2 regions of the Paenibacillus sp. JCM 18996 genome follow, and region 2 is predicted to be linked to the other one. Evidence: riboswitches for the same ligand, from Rfam matches in the RefSeq annotation. Region 2 holds a riboswitch; the other holds the start of a gene.
The links. A riboswitch is a leader RNA that binds a small molecule or an ion and turns the genes downstream of it on or off. The one in region 2 is predicted to bind thiamine pyrophosphate.
Positions count from the first base shown of each region.

Region 1: linked by a shared signal. The riboswitch ahead of ACZ5N7_RS06820 (thiamine phosphate synthase) and the one ahead of ACZ5N7_RS19215 (ABC transporter substrate-binding protein) in region 2 are both predicted to bind thiamine pyrophosphate.

Region 1 covers NZ_AP043884.1:1,385,370-1,388,784, reverse strand. The annotation lists gene glgA (glycogen synthase GlgA) at 1-1,079, shown strand, start outside; TPP riboswitch at 1,238-1,337, shown strand; gene ACZ5N7_RS06820 (thiamine phosphate synthase) at 1,483-2,094, shown strand; gene thiO (glycine oxidase ThiO) at 2,100-3,239, shown strand; gene thiS (sulfur carrier protein ThiS) at 3,243-3,415, shown strand, end outside.
Region 2 covers NZ_AP043884.1:3,881,135-3,884,549, reverse strand. The annotation lists gene ACZ5N7_RS19225 (ABC transporter permease) at 1-186, opposite strand, end outside; gene ACZ5N7_RS19220 (thiamine-binding protein) at 183-476, opposite strand; gene ACZ5N7_RS19215 (ABC transporter substrate-binding protein) at 500-1,540, opposite strand; TPP riboswitch at 1,603-1,713, opposite strand; gene ACZ5N7_RS19210 (S-layer homology domain-containing protein) at 1,919-3,415, opposite strand, start outside.

The DNA of each region.
Region 1 (3,415 bases), 1.4 Mb from region 2:
AACATCTCCACGGATACGCGCTTGAGCTTCATGGGGGGGCGAGCTTTTTGAAAGGCGGTCTGCTGTACTCCGATGTGATTACGACGGTCAGTCCCACCTATGCGGAAGAGATCCAGACGCCTTATTTCGGGGAAAATCTGGACAGCCTGCTGAGGAGCCAATCCGACCGTTTGCACGGCATTGTCAACGGCATCGATTACGAGGAGTTCGATCCGATGAAGGATCCGCGGCTTTTTATCAATTACCGGGATTCCCTGGTGAAAAAGAAGATGAACAAAGTGCTGCTGCAAGAGCAGTTCGGGCTCCCGGCGGGCAGGGACATCCCGATGATCGCCCTCGTAACCAGGCTGGTGGAGCAGAAAGGGCTCGATTTGATTGCCGGTGTGCTGGAGGAGCTCATGCAGGCGGATGCCCAATGGGTGATTCTCGGGACGGGTGAGCATAGATATGAGGAGATGTTCAGGTACGCGGCCTGGCGGTATCCGGACAAGGTTTCAACTCATATCACGTTCGATGAGGAACTGGCCAGAAGAATGTACGCCGCTTCGGACTTGTTCCTGATGCCCTCCCAATTCGAGCCGTGCGGTATCGGCCAGCTGGTCGCGCTTCGCTACCGCTCCGTGCCGATCGTGCGGGAAACCGGCGGACTGAAGGATACGGTACAGCCGTACAATGAATTTACGAAGGAAGGCAACGGCTTCAGCTTCACCAATTTTAACGCGCACGACATGCTCCATACCGTGCGCCGGGCATTGGAGTTTTACCATGATGCGGATGCCTGGTCCGCCATTCACGGCAACATCAGGAAGTGCGATTTCTCCTGGAGTAAATCGGCTCAGAAGTACATTGAACTGTACGAGAGGATTACCGTTCCCGAAGAAAGGATTGCGCTGGATGAGCCGGAAAACGAGGCGGATGGCGTCCTGGAAGATATGCCGGAAAACGAGCCGGGCAGCGTCACGGAAAATATGCCGGAAAACGAGACGGACAACGTCACGGAACATACGCCGGATAACGAGCCGCAAGAGAATGCTTCTGAAAAGAAGGCCTCTGAAGAAAGCGTGCCATTCCTTCCATAACGCCAAAGATGTATGCACATACCTGCGAAGGTTGAACTGCGGGTGCATATCTTGCACAGCCGGCCTGCGGGCCGGCTTTGTTTCTTTTTACAGCGCGTCAGTAAAAAAGGTTCTCAACGCTGCAACTTCGTGCTATAATTTACGATCATATGAATGCTAAGTATCACTAGGGGTGCCATACGGCTGAGACGGAACATCTCCGGACCCTCTGAACCTGATCTGGTTTATGCCAGCGTAGGGAAGTGGTGAGCGTACCGTTTCAAGGTTTGAGTATACCAAGCCGGGACGACCACTTTTCATCGGAAAAGTGGTCTTTTTTGTGAGTTTCGGGCTCACGCAAAAACAGCGATTCCACACCTAAGCCCTGCGCGTATCCGGGATTATTTTGTTCAAGGAGGTGCTTATGAGGCCAAAAGAACTGCACATCGTTTCTACAGGCAAGCAGTCCATGGCTGAAGTGGCCGCAATTGCCGCGCAGATTTATCCTTGGGTAACTTTTTTCCATCTGCGCGAGAAACACAGGACGGCCCGCGAGCTGTGCGAAGGCATTAAACAATTACTCATGGCGGGTGTCGACCCGAGAAGAATTATTGTCAACGACCGGGCCGATGTCGCGGCCGCCATGTATGTGTACGGCGTTCATCTGGCGTATCACAGCCTGGATGTTGCGCAGGCGAAGGCAGTATTTCCGGGCCTGGCTGCAGGCAAATCCGTTCATTCCGCAGATGAGGCGGTACTGGCCGAAGAGGAGGGCGCGGATTACCTGATATTCGGCCATGTGTTTCCGACAGCGTCAAAACCGGGCATGGCAGCGAGAGGCGTTGAAGCGCTCCGTGAAGTGATTGCGAAAGTGAAGGTGCCGGTTATCGCCATCGGCGGACTGACTCCGTTAAATGCCGCAGAAGTGCTGGACGCCGGTGCGGCGGGCATTGCCGTGATGAGCGGTATCCTCGAAGCGGTTGATCCTGTGGACACGGCGCAGGCGTACTATCAAATTTTACACAACGGGAGTTAATGAATATGGCAGAACACTACGATGTGGCAGTTGTCGGCGGAGGTGCGATTGGTGGGTCGGTCGCATTCCATCTGGCGAAAAAGGGGTTCAAGGTTCTACTGCTGGAAAAGGGCCGCACAGGCTCCGGCGCTTCAAGCGCGGCGGGTGGAATGCTGGGAGCGCAGTCCGAAATGCATGAGAAAGGGCCGTTCTTCGACCTGGCCCGGCTCAGCAGAGCCAAATTTCCTCTTATCGCGGAAGAGCTGAAGGAGCTGACCGGCATCGACATCGGCCTGGTGCAAAAAGGGCTGCTGAAGGTTGCCGCAACCTCCGAGCAGGCGGAAGAGTGCCGAGGCATGATCGCTTTTCAGGTCGAGGCAGGGGAGCGGGCGGAATGGCTGACTCCCGAGCAGGCGCGGGAAGTGGAGCCCGCTTTGACGCAGCAGATCTGCGGAGCCGTGTACATCCCAGGCGACGGCCAGGTGTTGGCCCCTGAGCTGTCGGAGGCTTATGTGAAAGCAGCCGCAGCGCTGGGAGCCGCGGTAAAGGAGTACACCGAGGTGAAATCGTTGATTATCGACGGGGATCGGGTGAACGGCTTAATCACGGAAGAAGGCACGGTGTTGTGCGAACGGGTCGTAGTGGCAGGCGCGGTCGGAAGTAAAGGACTGCTCACGCAAGCCGGGCTTTCACTGGATCTTTATCCGGTCAAAGGAGAATGCTTTTCGGCCGTCACACAGAAGCCTCTATTGGAAACGACGATATTTTCAAAGGGATGCTACCTGGTCCCCAAACGCGGCGGCCGAATCCTTGTAGGCGCTACGATGGTTGCAGGTTCCTATGATTTGACAGTCAGTGTGGGAGGACTGATGGGCTTAATGGAAAAAGCGGTGCGTCTCGTGCCTTCGATCGCCGCGGCCAGATTGGAAAAGTCATGGGCGGGACTCAGGCCGCAGACACGGGACGGGCTGCCTTATCTGGGGGAGGTACCGGGCTGCATAGGGTTGTTTGCGGCGGCAGGACACTACCGGAACGGGATTCTGCTAAGCCCGATTACAGGGGAGCTTGTAGCGGACCTGATCTCGGGCAAGCGGACGGCCGGCATGGATCTGGACGCTTTTCGCCCCGACCGGCACAGCGCTTCTCTTACGGCAGGAGGAATATAAAAAATGAAAGTACTTACGATCAACGGAACCGAGCTTGAGGTCCCGCAAGCGGTCACGACGGTAAGGGAGCTTTTGACCCATCTGGAGCTGGACCGCAAAGTCGTCATCGTGGAATTGAACCGGAATATTCTTGAAAAATCGGCGCACGCCGAAGCCCTGCTTTCCAATGGAGACCG
Region 2 (3,415 bases):
GGACAACGTATGTGTCCAAATTCTCGGGAAGCCGGCAGCCCCTTCCTGCACGATCAGGGAAGGTGCAGGAAGCAGCCAGTCCGGAATGTCGAACAGCACCGCGCACGCCTGCCATATCGCCAAAAACAGGATGACCACCACAAGGGGCGGCCAGCCTGCTTTTAACGGGCGATATTTGCTGCTCATGGCCTGTACTTCTCCGTCTGCTTATCCATCGAGGCGCCGGAAGGGTTGTACAGAATTTTGATCTGGGAAATGACGCTCGGGCTGCCGATCTCTAACATCGCGGCATTCATACGTTTTACGATGTCCAGCAGCTCGTCCAGATCCCCTTCCATCGTAGTGTCCAGCGGGTTGACCTGGTGCTTTACCCCCGACTGCTGAATGACCTCAATAGCCCGGTCCACATAAGGGATGACGTCTTCATTGTTTACGGTTTTCGGTATAATTTGAATGCTGAGCAGCGCGTTGGCCATTTGATAACCACTCCTTATCTCGCTTATTTGGATTCCGGAAGGAACTGATTCGTAAATGCTGCGTCCGCGTCAAGCTTCTTTTCCAGCAGTTTATGGTCCTGCATCCAGGCCGCGTAATTTTCCCACACAGACTTCTTCTGCTCGCCCCAGCGGGGAGCGTCGTCCTGATATTTCGGGCTGAGCCACTTCTGGCTGGCGACGACGAGATTTTTATCGAGGTCCGGATTCGCCTTCAGCAGAATGCCTGCCGCCTCTTCAGGCTTCTGGATCGCATATTGATAGCCTTTGGCAGTTGCCGCCATAAAAGCCTTCACCGTGTCCGGCTTCTCCTTGATCATCTTCTCGTTTGTTACGATCACCGGAGTGTAGTAATCCAGCTTCGGATCGTATTTATTCAGATAGATCATATTAATCGGTTCCTTGCGCAGCTCCGCCTGTATGCCCGTCCAACCGTAATATATCCAGGAGAAGTCAATGTCTTTTTTAATCGCAGTGAAGAAGTCGGCTTCCCCCACATTGACGATTTTCACTTTGGACACATCGGCTTTTTCACCGGACATTAACGATTGCAGCATCGCTTCCTCTACGGGAGAACCAAAGCCTCCATAGGTTTTTCCTTCAAAATCTTTGGGAGCTTTAATGTTCTTGGCTGCCGGAGACGCAAAGCCGGACGTATTATGCTGAATCACGGCAGCGATGGACACAAGCGGCACCCCTTGCAGCCGCGCTTGCGTAACCCCTTCCTGATAGCTGACTCCAAAAGGAGCCTCCCCTGAAGCCACCATCGCGTCGGCGCCGCCCGAGCCAGGCTGGATTATTTCTATATCCAATCCTTCCTTCTCATAAAAGCCTTGGTCCTTGGCGACATACAGCCCGGTGTGATTCGTATTGGGAGTCCAATCGAGCACTACTTTCATATGGGTCAACGGTTTCGAGCCCGTTTGCGGAGCCGCTGCGTTCGAACCCGGTTCAGCCTTCTTGGCTCCAGCCCCGCATCCTGTAAGGCCCGCCACCAGCAGCCCGCTCATCAACCATTTCATTGCTTTTCTCTGTCTGATTTTCATTCCCCATCCTCCTATAGTCCGGACAAATTAAAAAGCGCCCCTGATCAAGGAGCGCATAGATGCACATGAATAGCACTAATTCCTACGCTGGCATTATCCAGATCAGGTTAAAGGGTCAGTATCTTGAGGGATACAATCTCAGCCGGCCAATTCCAGCTCCCCTGGCGTTATTTAATTTGGCTTAGTTTAACATGGACTTATTATAAGCCTAAGCATTGGAAATGTCCACTAGCGGTCTGGGCAATCAGTCTGGGCAGCCGCATTTTCTTTTTTAGCGCAAAACAGGGCTGTCCTCAAGCAGATTTGTCCGCTCTTCGGATAACCCTGTTTACGATAATTCCCTACTCATTTAAAGCATTGGCATCAACTGTTAAGTGTCTACCCTTGTTTAACGATAATTGTAACATTTGACTGAAGCCCCGAATGATCCCTCAATATCCCGGAAACGGTGAGTGTCTCGCTTCCAAGCTGCTCTCTCAGCTTACCGACCGATATTCCGTTGTTTTGAGGATCAAATCGATCACCTAGAAACTCCCGCACAGTCATGTGCGCCATTCCATTTTGGAACGGGACCGTTCTGGTAAGACCGTTTGACGTAACCGACAGCTGATAAGAGTCGTCTGATGCATTAATTGTGAATCCTGTCACCATTTCTGTGTCTGGCCACGATTTGAGGACTATAAATGAGATTCGATTGCTGCTCTCAATAGAAGCGAATTCATTTCTGCTATTGATTTCTGCTGCAGTGGATTTAATAATAGGTGCCACTGTATCAGTAGTGATGAGGATCGTTAAAGTCACCGTGGATTGATTGCCGGACGTATCGGTCAAGGTTCCGGCTATGGTCAAATTCTTGCCGCCCATTGCGCGTTTGAGCGTACCTACTGTGATACCGTCCTGTTGGGGATCCAACTTGCCAAGCAAATCTTTTACAGCGAGATTCACGCTGCCGTCGTTAAAATACACGGATCTGCTTACCCCACCGGCAGTGAATGTAAGCTGTTTGGCTTCTTTGGACGATTTCATTTTAAAGTCGGTGATTCTTGATGAATCCGATATTGTCGACGGAATCTCGAGCGTCACGAAATTGCCTGTTTGAATCATTGCCGTAATATCATTACCTGCAATCACGGCGGATGCATTAATCAACACCGGTGCCGGGGCATTCGAATCTTTGACCAGCCTCAGCAGTACAATGGACTTACGGTTGGGATTACCGGAAATGTCCCTTAATTCACCGCTTACTTCCAAGCTTTGTTTGCCAAGTAAATCTCTTAAGGTTCCAACGGCAACCCCATTGCCTTGCGGATCAATGGAAGGACCGAGCAATTCGCTCACGGTTGCGTTGGCCTGGCCGTTGCGGAACGTAATTGTTCTTGTGATGCCGTTCATAACCGTTACAATTAATTTGTCCGCATTGCTGCTGGCGTTAATTGTAAAGCCTGTTACCATATCCGAACTGTTCAAGCCACTAGACAGGGTAAATGTGATTTGATTTCCAGCGACATTCGCTTGCACATCATTTCCGCCAATCTTCGCGGCTGCCGAGATAACCATCGGTGCGGCCGCGCCGTCCCCGCTTCCTTGCTCCAGCTGTGCAATCGTATTCTCTGCGGAAACCAGTACATTTAAGTTGGTGATATCCGCATCTTTCGCACCCAACGCTTGCGCATCTCTCACTTTAGCACGGGCTGCGATAACTGCCGGTTTGTCCGTGAGCGTTATTATGCCGGGCAGCGACCTGATCGCTTGAATAGCCGATTGCACCGCTTCGTTTTTCATTTCTGTCAGCCTGCTCTCCGATTGGACCAATTTCGATAACTCGTTGACGTTGAAAGTCGCCCCAAGGCTTAGGGCTCCGTTCACCAATTCACG